2 regions of the Pseudoduganella rhizocola genome follow, and region 2 is predicted to be linked to the other one. Evidence: predicted binding sites of a transcription regulator. Region 2 holds the regulator's gene; the other holds the start of a gene.
The links. Region 2 encodes sigma-54, which starts transcription at its own class of promoters, with help from an activator protein. Its sites were predicted from a motif close to TGGCANGNAANCTGCTTT; they were not measured.
Positions count from the first base shown of each region.

Region 1: glnA (type I glutamate--ammonia ligase) is a predicted target of sigma-54. The motif match lies at 4,091-4,108, and genes of this name have one in related genera.

Region 1 covers NZ_JBJQIK030000007.1:3,772-13,387, reverse strand. The annotation lists gene ACJRPG_RS16060 (TonB-dependent receptor plug domain-containing protein) at 1-1,877, shown strand, start outside; gene ACJRPG_RS16055 (sulfatase-like hydrolase/transferase) at 2,008-3,468, shown strand; gene ACJRPG_RS16050 (rhodanese-like domain-containing protein) at 3,470-3,928, opposite strand; gene glnA (type I glutamate--ammonia ligase) at 4,170-5,585, shown strand; gene ACJRPG_RS16040 (DUF4124 domain-containing protein) at 5,680-6,147, shown strand; gene glnL (nitrogen regulation protein NR(II)) at 6,144-7,238, shown strand; gene ntrC (nitrogen regulation protein NR(I)) at 7,300-8,763, shown strand; gene corA (magnesium/cobalt transporter CorA) at 8,879-9,616, shown strand, end outside.
Region 2 covers NZ_JBJQIK030000011.1:96,959-106,574, forward strand. The annotation lists gene lptC (LPS export ABC transporter periplasmic protein LptC) at 1-577, shown strand, start outside; gene lptA (lipopolysaccharide transport periplasmic protein LptA) at 599-1,150, shown strand; gene lptB (LPS export ABC transporter ATP-binding protein) at 1,153-1,908, shown strand; gene ACJRPG_RS21095 (RNA polymerase factor sigma-54) at 1,912-3,381, shown strand; gene hpf (ribosome hibernation-promoting factor, HPF/YfiA family) at 3,452-3,811, shown strand; gene ACJRPG_RS21105 (LysR family transcriptional regulator) at 3,863-4,762, opposite strand; gene ACJRPG_RS21110 (NAD(P)H-dependent oxidoreductase) at 4,848-5,624, shown strand; gene ACJRPG_RS21115 (enoyl-CoA hydratase/isomerase family protein) at 5,675-6,760, shown strand; gene ACJRPG_RS21120 (Lrp/AsnC family transcriptional regulator) at 6,757-7,218, shown strand; gene ACJRPG_RS21125 (VOC family protein) at 7,303-7,677, shown strand; gene rapZ (RNase adapter RapZ) at 7,674-8,537, opposite strand; gene ACJRPG_RS21135 (sensor histidine kinase) at 8,653-9,616, shown strand, end outside.

The DNA of each region.
Region 1 (9,616 bases), on a different contig from region 2:
CGGCAGGCGCCAACTGGGCTGCCGGCCCGACCTCGCGCGAACGCACCGACGGCCAGACCGGCACCGTCAGCCTGTGGAAAGGCCTGCCATGGGGCGAATCCGGCCATGTGACCATCGCCGCCGAATACAAGGACCAGGCGCACACGGAGCGCAGCGGCTACGACATGCGCCAGCAATACCCGCTGGTGAGCGGCGCCTTCGATCCGCGCGAAGCCACCATCAACCGTTTCAACGCCTGGTACGGCGAGCCGGAGATGAAGCAGTCCACGCTGTTCGTCAATGCGGGCAATAACCTTGGCGACGGCGTGAAGCTGTATGCCTGGAGCAGCTACCAGAAGCGCGAAGCGAAATCGGGCGGCTTCTTCCGCCGCGCGCTGCAGGACAACAACACCATCCAGATCTATCCGAACGGCTTCCTGCCCATCATCTCGCCGGACGTGGACGACTACAGCGCGGCGGCAGGCGTGACCTGGATGCTGGGCGGCTGGGACATGGACACCTCGCTCAGCTACGGCAAGAACGAGATGGCCTACACCATCGAGAACACGCTGAACCGCTCGATCGGCCCATCGTCCAAAACCAGCTTCGATGCGGGCGGCTACTCCTACGACCAGCTGACCTTCAACCTGTCCGGCGTGCGCCAGTTCGACGTGGGCCTGGCCTCCGACCTGAACGTGGCGCTGGGCGCCGAGGCGCGCCGCGAAGGCTACAAGCTGTGGGCCGGCGAGCCGGATTCCTACCGCAATGGCGGCGTGCTGCTGCCAAGCGGCGCACCCACCGCATCGGGGTCGCAGGTGTTCCCGGGCTTCCGCCCGAGCGATGCATCGAACAGCCACCGTACCGCGCTCAGTATCTTCGCCGACTTCGAAGCGAACCTGACGCAGAACTTCCTCGGCTCCTTCGCGGTGCGCGGCGAGCACTACTCGGACTTCGGCAACAACTGGTCCGGCAAGCTGGCAGGCCGCTACAACTTCACCAAGGACTTCGCGCTGCGTGGTTCGGTGCAGAACGGCTTCCGCGCGCCATCGATGCAGCAGCAGAACTTCACCTCGACGTCGACCAACTTCATCAACGGCATCCCTTACGACATCACCACCTTCAAGCCTGCCGACCCGGCCGCGATTGCGCTGGGCGCGAAGCCGCTGGAAGCCGAGAAGTCCACCAACTACTCCTTCGGCGCGGTGATGAAGCTGGGCCGCGGCAGCCTCACGGTGGACGGCTACAAGATCAAGATCCGCAACCGCATCGTGCTGTCGGAGAACCTGACGGCGGCCAATGTGCGCGACTACCTGACGGCGCGCGGCTTCATCGGCATTGGCGGCGGCCGCTTCTTCATCAACGGCGTGGATACCACGACGGATGGTGTGGATGTGGTGTTCAACCATCCGTTCTCGCTGGGCACGGCCGGCAAGCTGGATCTCACGCTGGCGGGCAACTACACCAAGACCGACGTGACCAAGGTACCGGCCACGGCGCAGCTGGCAGCCCTGAGCCCGGCGCCGATCCTGTTCGACCGCGTGAATGTGCTGACGTTCGAAGAAGGCACGCCGAAGACCAAGTTCAGCGCCAACCTGAACTGGTCGATGGGCGCCTGGGGCGCGACGGCACGCGCCACGCGCTACGGCAAGATCCTGACCCCGGCCTCGCCGGCGACGCTGGACCAGTGGGCATCGGCCAAGGTGCTGGTGGACCTGGAGGGCCGCTATGCGGTGAACAAGCAGCTGTCGCTGGCGCTGGGCGCGGATAACGTGTTCGACCAGTACCCTGATGCCTACACCACGGCGCAGAACACCACGGGCAACGCGCCGTTCTCCAACTACTCGCCGTTCGGCCGCTCCGGCCGCTACGTCTACGCCCGCGTCAACTACGCCTTCTAAGGCAGAACACTGACACCATAGGGCCAGACCCCATGGTGTCAGTGTTGATTTACAAGTGAACAACAGTACGATACAAAAAGCTGCGTATTAGAAACTTGTTCGATACACACGATTGAGATCATGGGCCCTCATGGGCCCACGATCTCTTTCTTTTTCCGGCAAACGCATCCTGCGCGGTGCGCTGTGCCTGCTGGCGATCTTCCTGTTCTGCCTGAGCTACTGGATCCACCGCTACTTCGGCCAGCTGGATGTCAACCAGATCGCCTATCACCTGAACTTCGGCGTCGATATCGTCCGCAGCTCCGATCCCGTTTTTACCAGGCGCTTTGTCCGCTGGTGCGTGCTGGCGCCCTGCATTTTCCTGGCACTGCTGCTTGCCGCCGAGCGCCGCCTGCTGGGCGCGCTGCTGCGGCAGCCGCGCGCATGGCGGCCGGCGCTGTGCCGTCTCTACCGGCAGCTGCCCAATGTGCTGCTGGCCGCCGCCGCCGGCTTCTGGCTGTGGGATGTCTCGGCCCTGAAATATGTGGGCGCCAATTTCGGGCCGGATTACTTCGGCGCGAACTATGTGCAGCCGGGCTCGGTCCAGCTGGCCGAAAGGGAGGCGAAGAACCTGATCCTCATTTATGTGGAGAGCCTGGAAACGGGCTATGCCGACCGCGCTGCCTTCGGCCGCGACCTGATTGCGCCGCTCACCGGCCTGCACGGCGCCAGCTTTGCCGCGTACGAGCAGGCGCCCGGCACCGGCTGGACCATTGCCGCCCTGGTCGCTACGCAGTGCGGGGTGCCGCTGGAGCGGGTCACAATTTTCGACGGCAATACGCAGGGGCAGATGATGGATTCCTTCCTGGGCAAGGCTGTCTGCCTGCCCGACCTGCTGGCGCAGCGCGGCTACCGCAATGTGTTCATGGGCGGTGCGTCGGCGCGCTTCGCGGGCAAGGACAAATTCCTGCGCCAGCACCACTACCATGAAGTCTACGGCAAGGACGAGTGGCTGCGGCGCGGCGCCAGCGAAAGCGCCATGAACGGCTGGGGCCTGTACGACGCCGACCTGTTCCGCGAGGCGCGGGCAAAGCTGCGCCAGCTGGCGGCCTCGAAGCAGCGCTTCAACCTGTCGCTGCTGACAGTGGATACCCACGAGCCGGGCGGCCCCCGGTCCGCGCATTGCGCGCGGGCCGGCTATGCGGCGGGCTTCGAGGGCATTGTGTCCTGCACGGCGGCCGAGGTGGCGGACTTCGTGCGCTTCGCGCGCGAGCAGGGCTACCTGGAGAACACCAATATCGTGATCATGGGCGACCACCTCGCGCGCAAGAACCCGCTGTCGGCGCAGCTGGAATCGCTGCCGCGCCGCGCCATCTTCAACCGCTTCATTGCGCGCGATGCGCCGGCGCCGGTGCGCGGCCAGCTGCTGCATTTCGACCTGCTGCCGACCATCCTGGAATTCGCCGGCTATGCGGTGCCGGGCGGCCGCCTCGGCCTCGGCTATAGCGGCTTCAGCCGCCATGCGCAGCCGCCGCCCGGCCGCCTGCGGGAGATGGAGCGCGACCTGCTGAACCGCTCGGACCAATACCTGGCCCTGTGGGCCCCCGACTGAATCAGGCGCCCAGCCAGGGCAGGCCGGCCTTGCACCAGCCGCCCACCGTCTTGCGGTGGCCCGCGCTGTCCTTGTCGCCTTCGAACCCTTCCAGGATGTCGTAGCAGCACGTGTAGCCGTGTTCCGTCGCCAGTTTCGCCGAGTGGCGCGAGCGCACGCCGGAACGGCACAGGAAGAGCAGCACCTCGTCCTTGCCCGCCACGGCCGCCAGCTGGGCCAGGAAATCGGGATTGGGGGCGCCGCCCGGCCAGGTGCTCCATTGCACGGCGGCATGCTGGGCTTCCGGAATTGTCACGCGGCCCACCCAGTCGCGCTCCGCATTGGTGCGCACGTCCACCAGCTTGATGGCGGGATCGGACTTCAACAGCTGGTACGCCTCGTCCGGTGTCACCGCGCCGGCATAGGGCAGGGTGGTGTCGCGCGTGCGGGCGCGTTCGAGAATTTGTTCCGGGGTCGCCATGTTTTCCGCTTTCGTCTTCGTTTATGATGGTCGCGCACCGCGGCGCACCAGTGTGATGCATTTTCACCATTTCAGTGCAAATGGATGAGATTGCACTAAATGAGTGCATGTGCAATCGTGGTGCGCGGGCTTTGCCCAAAGGATTTTAGCTCCGATGCCCGCTGGCATGGAACCTGCTTACTCAATCCGCGAGTTTTTGCCGCATTCCGGTGCGGCAGCCCTTTTCACTTAGGAGATATGCATGGCAATGACCGCCGAAGAAGTTCTGAAGATGGTAAAAGATAACGAAGTCAAATTCGTTGATTTCCGTTTTGCCGATACCCGTGGTAAAGAACAGCACGTTACCGTGCCTGTGTCCGCTTTTGACATCGACAAGTTCGAGTCCGGCCACGCCTTCGACGGCTCCTCGATCGCTGGCTGGAAGGGCATCGAAGCGTCCGACATGCTGCTGATCCCTGATCCGAACACCGCGAACATCGACCCGTTCATGGAAGAGACCACCCTGTTCATGCAGTGCGACGTGATCGAACCGTCGGACGGCAAGGGTTACGACCGCGATCCGCGCTCCATCGCCAAGCGCGCCGAAGCCTACCTCAAATCCTCCGGCCTGGGCGACACCGCCTACTTCGGCCCGGAGCCGGAATTCTTCATCTTCGACTCCGTGAAGTGGAAGATCGACATGTCCGGCGCCATGGTCAAGATCGACTCCGACGAAGCTTCCTGGTCGACCGACAAGGACATCGAAGGCGGCAACAGCGGCCATCGTCCAACCGTCAAGGGCGGCTACTTCCCTGTGCCTCCAGTCGATTCCTTCCAGGACATGCGCTCGGAAATGTGCCTGATCCTCGAATCGATGGGCATCCCGGTTGAAGTGCACCACCACGAAGTGGCGGGCGCCGGCCAGAACGAAATCGGCACCAAGTTCTCGACCCTGGTCGAGCGCGCCGACTGGACCCAGAACCTGAAATACATTGTGTGGAACGTGGCGCACAGCTACGGCAAAACCGCTACCTTCATGCCGAAGCCTATCGTTGGCGACAACGGCTCGGGCATGCACGTGCACCAGTCGATCTGGAAAGACGGCAAGAACCTGTTCGCCGGCGACGGCTATGCCGGCCTGTCCGACTTCGCGCTGTACTACATCGGCGGCATCATCAAGCACGCCAAGGCCCTGAACGCGATCACCAACCCCGGCACCAACTCCTACAAGCGCCTGGTGCCAGGCTTCGAAGCACCGGTGAAACTGGCGTACTCGGCCCGTAACCGTTCCGCTTCGATCCGTATTCCGCACGTGGCCAATCCCAAAGGCCGCCGTATCGAAACCCGCTTCCCGGACCCGCTGGCCAACCCATACCTGTGCTTCGCCGCGCTGATGATGGCCGGCCTGGACGGCGTGCAGAACAAGATCCACCCGGGCGAAGCCGCGTCGAAAGACCTGTACCACCTGCCGCCGGAAGAAGACGCGCTGATCCCGACCGTCTGCGCTTCGCTGGAAGAGGCCCTGGATGCGCTGAACAAGGACCGCGAGTTCCTGACCCGCGGCGGCGTGTTCACCGACACCATGATCGACGCCTACATCGAGCTGAAGATGAGCGAAGTCACCCGCATGCGCATGACCACGCATCCGGTTGAGTTCGACATGTACTACTCGCTGTAAGAGCGGTGCAGCCGGTTCCCGAGCCGGCGCAAAACGGCGCGAGGCGAGCCAGTGCTTTCCTCGCGTTTTTTTTCGAATGTTGTATAGTCGGGGCATGAAAAAACGCATTCTTGTACTGGCGCTGGCGGCCGGTTCGGCCCAGGCGCAGATCTATCGTTGTGTGGATGCCAACGGGCACAAGGAGTACACGGACAGCCGCAAGGGCAGCCACTGTGTACTGCTGGATGTGCCGGGCGCGATCGCGGCGCCGGCTGCGCGCAGTGCGCCGCCGAAGGCCAGGCCGCAGGTGCCGGCCGCCGCGTCGCAGTTCCCGCGCATCGATAACGCCGAGCAGAAGGCGCGCGATGCGGACCGGCGCGCCATCCTCACCGAGGAGCTGAACGCAGAGATGAAGAAGCTGGCGGAACTGAAGGTGGAGTTCAATAACGGCGAGCCGGAACGGCGCGGCGATGAACGCAACTACGCCAAGTACCAGGAGCGCGTGGCCACGCTGCGCGACAGCATCTCCCGCTCGGAGAAGAATGTGGAAGCCCTGCGCAGGGAAATCGCAAACATACGATGACCAGAGTGAGCAATTTTGCGGAGCCGCGCCTGCCGTCCATGGCCGGGCTGGACCTGCTGGCCTCCGCCGTGCTGCTGATCGACGGCAGCAACCATATCGTTTACGCCAACGCGGCGGCCGAGAACCTGCTGGAAAGCTCGCTGAAGGCCATGTCGCGCCAGACGCTGGGCGACCTGTTCATCAATGCGGCCGAGCTGGACAACATCACGGCCCAGGCCCGCGCCCACCAGTTCTCCGACCTGCGCCAGGAACTGACGCTGGAGCGGCTGGGGCGCGATGCGCTGCAGGTGCACACCATCGTCAGCGCGCTGGACGAGCCTCCCGGCGGCGTGCTGGTCGAGCTGCGCGAAACGGTGCAGCAGATGAAGCTGGACCGCGAGGAGCGCCTGCTGGACCAGAGCCAGGTGAACAAGGAGCTGATCCGCAACCTGGCGCATGAAATCAAGAATCCGCTGGGCGGCATCCGCGGCGCGGCCCAGCTGCTGGAAATGGAGCTGCCGCCGCTGCACCTGGGCCAGCTGCGCGAGTACACCCAGGTCATCATCAAGGAGGCGGACCGCCTGCAGACGCTGGTGGACCGCCTGCTGGCGCCGCACCGCCGCCCGCATATCGTGGGCGATGTGAATATCCACGAAGTGCTGGAGCGCGTGCGCAGCCTGATGATGGCCGAATTCCCCAGCGGCCTGGCCATCCTGCGCGATTACGACGCCTCGCTGCCCGAGTTCCGCGGCGACAAGGAACAGCTGATCCAGACCGTGCTGAACATCGCGCACAACGCGGCGCAGGCGCTGGCCGGGCGCATCGAAGCGGGCGATGCGCAGATCACGTTCAAGACACGGGTCGCGCGCCAGGTCACGCTGGCGAAGGTCCGTTACAACCTGGCATTAGATTTGCATATCATCGACAATGGACCGGGCATTTCGCCGCAGATCCGCGACCGCATCTTCTATCCGCTGGTATCCGGGCGGGAAGGAGGCAGCGGCCTCGGCCTGACTTTGGCGCAGACCTTCGTGCACCAGCACCTGGGCGTCATCGAATGCGAAAGCCGGCCTGGATACACGGACTTCCGGATCCTGCTGCCCCTGCCATAAGCGGGTGCCGCGCCGGCCGCTATCCCTGATTAAAGATCCATATTGCGGAACCACACAACACATGAAGCCAATCTGGATAGTTGACGACGATGAATCGATCCGCTGGGTACTGGAAAAAGCATTAGCGCGGGAAAACCTCGCCACCCGCAGTTTTGCCAATGCGCGCGACGCGATCGCCGCGCTGGAGCACGAGACGCCGCAGGTGCTCGTCTCCGACATCCGCATGCCGGGCGATTCCGGCCTCGACCTGCTGCAGCTGGTCAAGCAACGCCATCCCGGCCTGCCGGTCATTATCATCACCGCCTTCTCCGACCTCGATTCGGCCGTGGCCGCCTTCCAGGGCGGGGCCTTCGAATACCTGGCCAAGCCCTTCGATATCGACAAGGCCGTGGAGCTGATCCGGCGCGCGCTGGACGAGAGCCTGCGCGAAGCCAGCGTGGAATCGGGGCCGGCCGAAACCCCGGAAATCCTGGGCCAGGCGCCCGCCATGCAGGAGGTGTTCCGCGCCATTGGCCGCCTGTCGCAGTCGAATGTCACGGTGCTGATCACGGGCGAGTCGGGCACCGGCAAGGAGCTGGTGGCGCGCGCCCTGCACAAGCACAGCCCGCGCGCCGCCCAGCCCTTCATCGCGCTGAACACGGCGGCGATTCCCAAGGACCTGCTGGAGTCCGAGCTGTTCGGCCATGAGCGCGGCGCCTTCACCGGCGCCCAGGCCACGCGGCGCGGCCGTTTCGAGCAGGCCGAGAACGGCACGCTGTTCCTCGACGAAATCGGCGACATGCCCTTCGACCTGCAGACCCGCCTGCTGCGCGTGCTGTCGGACGGCCACTTCTACCGCGTGGGCGGGCACCAGCCGCTGAAGGCCAATGTGCGCGTGATCACGGCCACCCACCAGAACCTGGAGCAGCGCGTGCGCGACGGCCTGTTCCGCGAGGACTTGTACCACCGCCTGAACGTGATCCGCCTGCGCCTGCCCAGTTTGAGGGAGCGGCGCGAGGATATCCCCATTCTGGTGCGCCACTTCCTGGTGCAGAGCGCCAAGCAGCTGGGCGTGGAGGCCAAGCGCATGAGCGACGCCACCATCGCCTTCCTGCAGAGCCTGGACCTGCCGGGCAATGTGCGCCAGCTGGAGAACCTGTGCAACTGGATCACGGTGATGGCGCCGGGCCAGACGGTGGAGGTCAAGGACCTGCCGCTGGAACTGAGCGAAGGGCAGGGCAGCACGGTCCCGGCGGCCGAGCAGGCGCTGCCGCAGCACCACGGCACCGTCATCAGCGCGCCGGCCGCGGCCGCGCCGGATGGCTGGCTCAGCCTGCTCGAACTGCAGGCGGCCAGCATGCTGGCCGCCGGGCAGCAGGAGGTGATGGATGTGCTGGGGCGGCAGTTCGAGTCCTCGCTGATCCGCACCGCGCTCAAGTTCACGCATGGCCGCAAGAACGATGCGGCGGTGCGCCTGGGCATCGGCCGCAACACCATCACGCGCAAGATCGCGGAACTGGGCATCGACGGCGCCAAGGAAGATTAGCCGTCGTTCCCGCGCAGGCGGAAACCCAGGGGCGACACAGCATACTCCTGGGGCGCCTGCGCGGTGGCGACCTCGGTGGTAAGCTTCGGGCAGGAAATTGTCCGGAGCTTTTTTTATGCTGATTAATTGCGTCGCTTACCAGGATGGCCGCAAGCTGGCGGATGTGCCGGTGGCCGACATCAGCGACTACGTGTCGCGTCCCGACGCCTTCGTATGGGTGGCCTTGCGCGATGCGCTGCCCGAAGAGCTGGCCGTGATGCAGGAAGAATTCGGCCTGCACGAGCTGGCCGTGGAAGACGCCCAGCGCGGCCACCAGCGCCCCAAGATCGAGGAATACGGCGACTCGCTGTTCGTGGTGGTGAAGACCGTGGAACTGCTGGACGACGAGCTGCAGGTGGGCGAGGTCGATGTCTTCGTCGGCAAGAATTATGTGCTGTCCTCGCGCCAGAACAGCAGCCAGGGTTTCCTCGGCGTGCGGGCGCGCGCCGAGCGCGAGCCGGAACTGCTGCGGCAGGGCTCGTCCTTCGTGCTGTATGCGCTGATGGATGCCGTGGTGGACCGCTATTTCCCGGTCGTCGACGCCTTCGAATCGGAGCTGGAACAGATCGAGGAGCGCATCTTCATCCAGGGTTCGCAGCGCGCCAATATCGAGCGCCTGTACGATCTGAAACGCAAGGTGATGACCCTGCGCCACGCCGTGGCGCCGCTGCTCGATGCGATCGGCAAGCTGCATGGCGGCCGCGTGCCGGCGATCTGCGCCAATACCCAGGAATACTTCCGCGACGTGCACGACCACCTGCACCGCATCAACGGCACCCTGGATACCATGCGCGACACCATCGGCACCGCGATC
Region 2 (9,616 bases):
AGCCCACCGCTTCCGCGTCTCTATTGCCATGGCGCTGGCGCTGCTGTTCGCGCTCGGCAGCTTCTGGCTGCTGGAGGTGATGAACCGCAGCGGCGAAGAGCTGCAGGCGGACCAGCGCCTGAATGAGCCGGACCAGATCATCGAGCGTTTCAGCCTGGTGCGCATGACGAAGGAAGGCAAGCCGAGCTACATCATTTCGGGCGACAGGCTCACGCACCGGCCGGTCGATGATTCCTCGGAGATCGAGAAGCCGGTGGTGCGCAGCCTGTCCGGTGAGACTCCGCCGATGGATATCCGCGCGAAGAGCGCGCGCATCGACGACGATAACAGCCGCGTGGTCCTGAGCGGCGATGTGCAGATAGACCGCGCCGCCTCCGCCACTTCGCAGGAATTCCGCCTGCGCACGCCGGAGCTGACCATCTTCCCGGACGAAGACCGGATGGAAACGAACAAGCCGGTGCAGTTCCGCCTGGGGAATGCAACGGCGACCGCCAACGGCATGCGCGCCAACAATGCCACGAGCCAGCTGCAGCTGTCCGGCCGCGGCACCATGGTGCTGCCGCCGAAGGCGCGTTGAGCAAAACGAATGGAACAAACCATGAAAAAAACACTTCTTGCTGCAGCCCTGATGCTGGGCGCCCTGGGATTCGCCAGCGCCGAAAAGGCAGACTCCTACAAGCCGACTGAAATCAAGTACGGCACGCTGGACGCCGACGACGTGCGCCAGATCTACACCTTTACCGATGACGTGACGCTGACGCGCGGCACGCTTCTGATGAAGGCCGAGAAGGCAGTCGTCACCTACACGCCGGACGGCTACCAGCTGGCCACGCTGACCGCCGGCGGCGGCAAGCGCGTGAGCTTCCGCCAGAAGCGCGACGGTCCCGGCGACCAGTGGATCGAGGGCGAGGCCGACCGCATCGAATACGACGAGAAGTCCGAACTCGTGAAGATGTATTCGCGCGCCAAGGTGCGCCGCCTGGAAGGCAGCAAGCCGAGCGACGAAGTGCAGGGCGAGTTCATCTCCTACGACAGCCGCCGCGAGTTCTTCAGCGTGCGCAATACGAGTACGGGCGACAGCAAAACCGGCGGCGGCCGCGGCACCATGGTGCTGCAGCCGAAACGCACCGAGCCAGCGGCGGGGAAATAAGCATGGAAGCACAAAGCTGCGGCAGCACCCTCATCGTTCGCGGACTGCAGAAGAGCTACGGCAAGCGCCAGGTGGTGCATGACGTGTCGCTGCAGGTGGAATGCGGCGAAGTGGTCGGCCTGCTGGGCCCCAACGGCGCCGGCAAGACCACTTCCTTCTACATGATCGTGGGCCTGGTGCCGTCCGATGCGGGCACCATCGATATCAGCGGCACCGATATCTCCAGCCTGCCTATCCACAAGCGCGCCACCATGGGCCTGTCCTACCTGCCACAGGAGGCGTCGGTGTTCCGCAAGCTGACGGTGGAGGAGAATATCCGCGCCGTGCTGGAGATCCAGAAGGTCAACGGCAAGCCGCTGACGAAGGCGGAGATCGACGAGCGCCTGAACACCCTGCTGGCCGACCTGCAGATCGAGAAGCTGCGCGAGAACCAGGCGCTGTCGCTGTCCGGCGGCGAGCGCCGCCGCGTGGAGATTGCGCGCGCGCTGGCCACCAATCCGCGCTTCGTGCTGCTGGACGAGCCCTTTGCCGGCGTGGACCCGATTGCCGTGATCGAGATCCAGCGCATCGTGCGCTTCCTCAAGGAGCGCGGCATCGGCGTGCTGATCACCGACCACAATGTGCGCGAAACGCTGGGCATCTGCGACCGCGCCTACATCATCAACCAGGGCAGCGTGCTGGCCTCCGGCCGTCCCGACGACATCATCGCCGACGAATCGGTGCGCCGCGTCTACCTCGGCGAGCACTTCCGCATGTAAGCCATGAAACAGTCCCTGCAACTGCGAACCTCGCAGCACCTCGCGCTGACACCCCAGCTGCAGCAGTCCATCCGGCTGCTGCAGCTGTCGACGCTGGAACTGCACCAGGAGCTCGAACAGCTGCTGACTGAGAACCCGCTGCTGGAACGGCTGGACGATCCGCTGGACCGCTCCGTGCGCCTGCTGGCGGATGGCGCCATCGGCCAGGCGGCGCCCACGGCCACTGCTGCCGAAGGCCCGGCCAACGAGAACACGCCGCCGGCCGATGCCGCGCCTTCCGAGCCGGAACAGTATGAAGGCGAGGGCATCGCGGAAAGCGACGGCGACTGGTCCGACGCGGGCCGGTCGAAAGCGCCGGACGACGAAGATGCGCGTCCCCAGCTGGAAGCCGGCCACCACAGCCTGCGCGAGCACCTGATGGAACAGATGCGGGTGACGGTGCTGGAACCGCGCGACCGCGCGCTGATGGAATTGATCATCGACGCGCTCGACGAAAACGGCTACCTGGAAGAGAGCCTGGAAGAGATCCACGCGCGCCTGCCGGAAGAACTCGATATCGAAATCGAGGAGCTGCAAACCTCGCTCACGCTGCTGCAAAGCTTCGACCCCGTCGGCGTGGGCGCACGCAATGCATCGGAGTGCCTGGCGCTGCAGATCAAGCGCATGCCCGGCGTCCCTCTGGTCACTCGCCGCATGGCCCTGTGCATCGTGGAGAAGCACCTGGCCTGGTTCGCCCAGCGCGACTTCAACAAGCTGAAAAAAGCGCTGGACTGCGACGACGAAGACCTGCGCGAGGCGCAGGCCGTGATCCGCCGCTGCAACCCGCATCCGGGCGCTGCCTTCTCTGCCGATGCGAGCGACTATGTGGTGCCCGACGTGGTGGTGAAAAAAGGCCGCAACGGCTGGGTCGTTACGCTGAACAACGACGTGATGCCGCGCCTGCGCGTGAACGCGCTGTATGCCAGCCTGCTCAAGCAGGGCAAGGGCGAATCGCAGATGAACGCGCAGCTGCAGGAAGCAAAGTGGCTGATCAAAAATATGCGCCAACGTTTCGACACAATTTTGCGCGTTGCACAAGCGATCGTTGAGCGGCAGAAGAATTTTTTCTCGCATGGCGCGGTTGCCATGAGACCCCTTGTGTTGCGCGAAATTGCTGATACACTGGGTTTACACGAGAGTACTATTTCTCGCGTAACAACTCAGAAATACATGCTCACCCCACATGGGATGTTTGAGTTGAAATATTTCTTTGGTAGCCACGTCGCGACTGAAGCTGGGGGTGAAGCTTCCTCGACTGCGATCCGTGCGCTGATTGTGCAATTCACAGGAGCAGAAGACCCGAAAAACCCTTTATCCGACAGTAAGATTGCGGACATGCTGGGAGAACAGGGCATGGTGATTGCGCGACGTACTGTTGCCAAGTATCGCGAAGCCCTCAAAATCCCTCCAGTCAGTCTCCGCAAGTCCTTGTAGTGAATGGGCTCGTCTGAGCTTTACCGAGCGTCAAGAGCCTGTTGAGTTACATCATCTTTTAGGAGTGTGTATGAATCTCACCATCAGTGGACATCATCTCGAAGTGACCCCCGCGATTCGCGAATACGTCCAGAACAAGCTGGAGCGCGTGAGACGCCATTTCGATCAAGTGATCGACATTGCTGTCATCCTGAGTGTAGATAACCTCACCGAGAAAGAGAAAAGGCAAAAAGCTGAAATCAACCTGCGCATGTCGGGCAAGACGGTGTACGTCGAAAGCCTCGCGCAAGACCTGTATGCCGCGATCGACACCCTGATCGACAAACTGGACCGGCAGGTCATGAAGTACAAAGACAAAGTCCAGAACCACAACCACGATGCAATCAAGCATCGCGCCGAGGTCTTCGAATCTCCGGCCAGCGCCGCATAAAAGAGCGGCCTCACCAAAACAAGGGCGCATCCGGCGCCCTTTTTTGCGCCCCTATTCCGCCACCGCCGCCGCAATCGTGTCCCGCAGCCACTTGTGCGCGGGATCGCGGTGCACGCGTTCATGCCACAGCATGGCCATTTCGTAGCCCTGCACGGCTACCGGCGCCTCCAGCTGCTGCAGTTCGGGCGCATCGCGCAGCAGGCGCGAAGGCAGCATGGCCACCAGGTCGGTGGAGGCCAGCGCCGAGCGCAGGAAGAGGAAATGCGGCACCGACAGCACCACGCGGCGCGCGGCGCCCGCCGCCGCCAGCGCTTCGTCCGTGACGCCGGTAAAACTGCCGCCGCCCGGCGACACAATCGCGTGCTCCAGCGCGCAGAACTGCTCCAGCGTGGGGCGGCGTTTCAGTTTGGGATGCCCCTTGCGCGCCACCAGCACATAGCGTTCGGTGAACAGGGCACGGCGGCGCAGGCTGGGCGGCGCATCGGCGCTTGTCTGCAATGCAAGATCGATCTCCCCTTGTTCCGCCTGGCGCGCTAGACGGCTGAGCACGGCAGGCACGACGGCCAGCCGCGCGCCGGGCGCCGCCGCCCGCAGCCGGGGCAGGGCGGGCAGCAGGATGGCCGACTCGCCATAATCGGCCGCCGCGATGCGCCAGGTATTGCTTGCGCCGGCGGGATCGAAGCTGCCGGCCGGGCCCAGCGCCTGTTCCAGCGCCTGCAGGGCCAGGCGCAGCGGCTCGCGCAGCTCTTCCGCCCGCGCCGTGGGCTGCATGCCGCGCGGACCCGGCAGCAGCAGCGGGTCGCTGAAGATATCGCGCAGCTTGGCCAGGTGCACGCTGACCGAGGGCTGGGACAGGTGCAGGCGCTGGGCCGCGCGCGTTACGTTGTGCTCGCTCAGCAGCACGTCCAGCGTGAGCAGCAGATTGAGGTCGATCTGCCGGAGATTAATCATGCTAATACCTGCAATATTGGGAATTCATTTCCAATATACCTCAGGAATCCATAAGCTGGCTTCTTCTCACTAATGAAAGCCAGCCATGAATATCCTGATCGTTTATGCCCATCCCGAACCCACTTCCCTGAACGCTTCGCTGCGCGACTTCAGCGTGCAGCGCCTGCAGGCCGCCGGCCACAGCGTGCAGGTCTCGGACCTGTACGCCATGCAGTGGAAAGCCACGGTGGACTCGGGCGATAACCTGGCCCACGAGCCGGGCACGCCCTTCCATATCTCGCCCGAATCGAAATACGCTTTCGAGAACGGCCTGCAAAGCCCGGACATCGCGGCCGAGCAGGCAAAGCTGATGTGGGCCGATGCGGTGCTGTTCCAGTTTCCCCTGTGGTGGTTCTCCATGCCGGCCATCATGAAAGGCTGGTTCGACCGCGTGTATGCCTACGGTTTCGCCTACGGCGTGGGCGAGCACTCGGACCGGCGCTGGGGCGACCGCTACGGCGAGGGCAAGCTGGCAGGCAAGCGCGCCATGCTGATCGTGACCACCGGCGGCTGGGAGCAGCATTACGGCCCGCGCGGCATCAACGGCCCCATCAACGACCTGCTGTTTCCGATCCAGCATGGCATGCTGTACTACCCCGGTTTCGATGTCCTGCCGCCCTTCGTGGAATACCGGGTGCGCGCCATGGACGAGGCGCGCTTCGCGGAGGTCAGCGGGCGCCTCGGCGAGCGCCTGGACACGCTGGCGACCGCTACGCCCATCGCCTTCCGCAAGCAGAATTTCGGCGACTACCTGATTCCGTCGATGGAGCTGCATCCGGAGGTAGCGCCGGGCCAGACGGGCTTCGCCGCACACATCGCATAGACGGCGCGGCAACGTTACAATGGACGATCTTAATTTTTCGGCATTGCGCAATGAGCGAATTCGTCCAGACCCATGTAGCGAACGGCACCGGCTTTATCCTGCTGGACCGTCCCAAGGCCCTGAACTCGCTGTCGCTGGACATGGTGAGGGCGCTCACTGCTGCATTGCAGCAGTGGCGCGATGACACAAATGTGGCGGCCGTCGTCATCCGTTCCAGCAGCGGGAAGGCGCTGTGCGCAGGCGGCGATATCCGTTTCTTCCACGAGGCAGGGCATGCCACGCCGCGCGGCGGCAGCGCCCTGCTGGAAGATTTCTTCACCGAGGAATACGCGCTCAATCACCTGATCCACTTCTATCCCAAGCCCTATATCGCGCTGATGGACGGCGTGGTGATGGGCGGCGGCATGGGCATTGCGCAGGGCGGCCCGCAGACCGGCGTGCGCATTGTCACCAGCCGCACGAAGATGGCCATGCCGGAAGTGAATATCGGCCTGTTCCCGGACGTGGGCGGCAGTCATTTCCTGTCGCATGCACCGGGCAGGCTGGGCGCCTACCTTGGCCTCACCGGCGTGACGGTGGGCGCGGCGGACGCGCTCTACCTGCAGCTGGCCGACCATTTCGTGCCGGAAGCCGAGCTGCCCGCACTGGCCTCGCTGGTCGATGCCACGCCGGGCCATGAACTGCGCGCCGCGATCGCATCCTTCAGCAAGCCGCTGCGCAATGGCGCGGGCGCCAGCGAGCTGGAAGCGCAGCGCGCGCTGATCGACCGCCACTTCGCCGGCGCCACGGTCGGCGCCATCATGGACTCGCTGCGCGGCGACGATGCGCCTTTTGCGCAGCAGGCGCTGAAACTGATGGAACAGCGCTCGCCACTCATGATGTGCGTCACGCTGGAGATGCTGCGCCGTGGCGCGTCGCTGGACCTTGCGGAGTGCCTGCGCATGGAACGCAACCTCGTGCGGCGCAACTTCGAGCACGGCGAGGTGCTGGAAGGCGTGCGCGCGCTGGTGATCGACAAGGACAACCAGCCGAAATGGAACCCGCCCACGCTGGCCGAGGTCAGCCCCGCCATGGTGGAACGCTTCTTCGAACCGGCATGGCCCGCCTGGGCGCATCCGCTGCGCCATCTGGCATGAAAGAGCTGGACCGCATCGACCGCGAAATCCTGAACATCCTGCAGGAGGACGCGGCCACGCCCCTGCGCGAAATCGCCGAGAAGGTGCATTCCTCGGTGGCCACCTGCCAGCGCCGCATCGCGCAGCTGCGCGCCGGCGGCGTTCTGCTGAAGGACGTGGCGCTGGTGGACCGCGTGCTGGCGGGCATGCCGCTGACCGTGTTCGTGTCGGTGGAACTGGAGCACCAGAACAGCGCCATCCTCAAGCTGTTCGAAGCGCGCATGCGGGAGGAGCCGCTGGTGATGTCCTGCTACGAAGTGGCGGGCGAATTCGACTTCATGCTGATCGTCACGGCGCCGTCGATGGAGGCCTACCACGAGTTCACGCGCCGCGTATTCACTTCGAATAACAACGTCATCAACGTCAAGAGCCTGTTCGCCATGAACTGCTCCAAGTTCGAGACCAAGCTCACGCTCTGATAAAACTTCCCGCCCCGCTCCCGCATTTCGGGAAATCGTTCCGGACGCGCCGATTAAGATGGTCCTCCCATTGAAAGGAGCATCATGATCGATCACGTCTCACTAGGCACCAGCGACCTGCCGCGCGCGCTGGAATTCTACAAAGCCTGCCTCGAACCGCTCGGCTACTCGGTCCAGCACCAGGACGCGGGACAGGTGATTTTCGGCGCGGACGGCGCATGGCGCTTCGCCATCTACCCTTCGCAGAACGATGACCCCCTGAACGGCCACCGTACCCACGTGGCCTTTGCTTCGCCATCGCAGGAGGCGACGCGCGCCTTCCATGGCGCGGCGCTTGAGCGCGGCGCCGCAACGTTGCGCGCGCCGGGCCTGCGGCCGGATATCAATGACGAATATTTCGGAACGATGATCAAGGACCCCGACCAGCACGTGATCGAGGTCGTGCACTGGATGCGCTAGGACTGCTCGCGGTGGCGCAGCACCACGCGCTCATTGGCGTGGAAGTATTTCGCCAGGCGCTCGGCCATATACACCGAGCGGTGCTGCCCGCCCGTGCAGCCGATGGCTACGGTCAGGTAGCTGCGGTTATCGGTTTTGAATGAAGGCAGCCACTTCTCCACGAAGCCTCTGATGTCCCTGAACATCTCTTCCGCCGTCGGCTGCGCATCGAGGAAGGCGATCACCGGCGCATCGCGGCCCGTGAGGGGGCGCAGGTCCAGGTCGTAATAGGGGTTGGGGATCGCGCGCACGTCGAACACGAAGTCCGCATCCAGCGGCACGCCCAGCTTGAAGGCGAAGGACTCGAAGAACAGCGTGAGCGGCGCGTTCTCGCTCTGCACCAGGTCCTTGATCCAGCCGCGCAGCTTGTTCGCGCTCAGCTCCGAAGTATCGATCACATGGCCCAGCTGTTCGATGGCCGACAGGCGCTCGCGCTCTTCCTGGATGCACTCGATCAGGGTGCGGCGCGCGGCGGGATTGGCGCCGGGACGCAGTTCGTGCGACAGCGGATGGCTGCGCCGCGTTTCCGAAAAGCGCGCCACCAGCGAGTGCGTGTTCGCGGTCAGGAACATGACCTTCACGTCATGCCCCAGTTCCTTGAGCTTGAGGATATCGGCCGGCAGGCCTGCCAGCGAGGCTGCGCTGCGCGCATCGACCGCCACCGCCAGCGCTTCCGTGCCTTGCTCGGCCAGCGTGGCAACCAGGTTCGCCAGCAGGGCGGGCGGCAGGTTGTCGACGCAATAGTAGCCGGTGTCTTCGAGAACGTTCAGCGCTACCGACTTGCCGGAGCCTGAAATACCTGTGATGAGAACGATGCGCATGCGGGCATGATACCGTAATTCCCGGGTCGGCAATTGTGTGACATTGTTGGCGTATCCCACTACAATTCTCAGCGCTGCAGTACTCAATTTCATTGACTCCAACAGGTGCCGCACCATGGGTCGTCTACGCTACAGGGCCGGTATCGGCACATATCTGGCCCTCGGCTTCTGCGGGCTGGCTACGGCGCTGAGCATCATTCTTGCCGTGATTATCGGGAACCTGGCTGCCGCCCAGGCCAAGAACGATATCGGCAGCGCGCTGGCCAACCTGGCGCGGCAAACGGCCGATAACCTGGATCGCGGCATGCAGGAGCGCTACCGTGAGGTAGAACTGATGGCGCGCCGGCCTGACCTGACGGCGCCGGGCAGCAGCGGCGCGGTACGGCGCGCCGTGCTGGACGAGCGCCAGGCCACTTTCCCCCATTACGCCTGGATCGGCATGGCCGGGCTTGACGGGCGTGTAGTGGCCTCCACCCAGGGCATGCTGGAAGGCGCCGACGTCTCGGGCCGCCCCTGGTTCCGCAATGCGCTGGCCGGAGTCCACGTGGGCGATGTGCACGAGGCCAAGCTGCTGGCGAAACTGCTGCCTTCGGTGAACGGGGAGCCCAAGCGCTTCGTGGACATCGCTTTCCCCTACAAAGGCGGAAACGGCGAGGCAGCGGGGGTGCTGGGCGTGCACCTGTCGTGGGAGTGGGCGCGCGAGGTGCGCGATTCGGTCATCCAGCCGGCCGCCGGCAGCCGCTCCCTGCACGCGATGATTGCCGACGCGCAGGGCGAGATCAAGCTCGGGCCGCCGGGCCTCGCCGCGCTGGCGCCGGGCACCGTGCAGGCCCTGCGCCGGCAAGCCGGAGGCTACCTTGTCGAAGATGGGCCGGACGGTGGGTTCCTCGTCGGCTATGCGCGCACCCGCGGCCGAGGCGATTATCCCGGACTGGGCTGGAGCATCGTGGTGCGGCAGGACGTGCAGGAAGCGTATGAACGCGTGCGCAGCCTCCAGCAGCGTGTGATGCTGGCCGGGATCGCCGCGGCCGTGCTGTCCTCCCTGCTGGGCTATTTCCTCGCGCGGCGCCTGGCGCAGC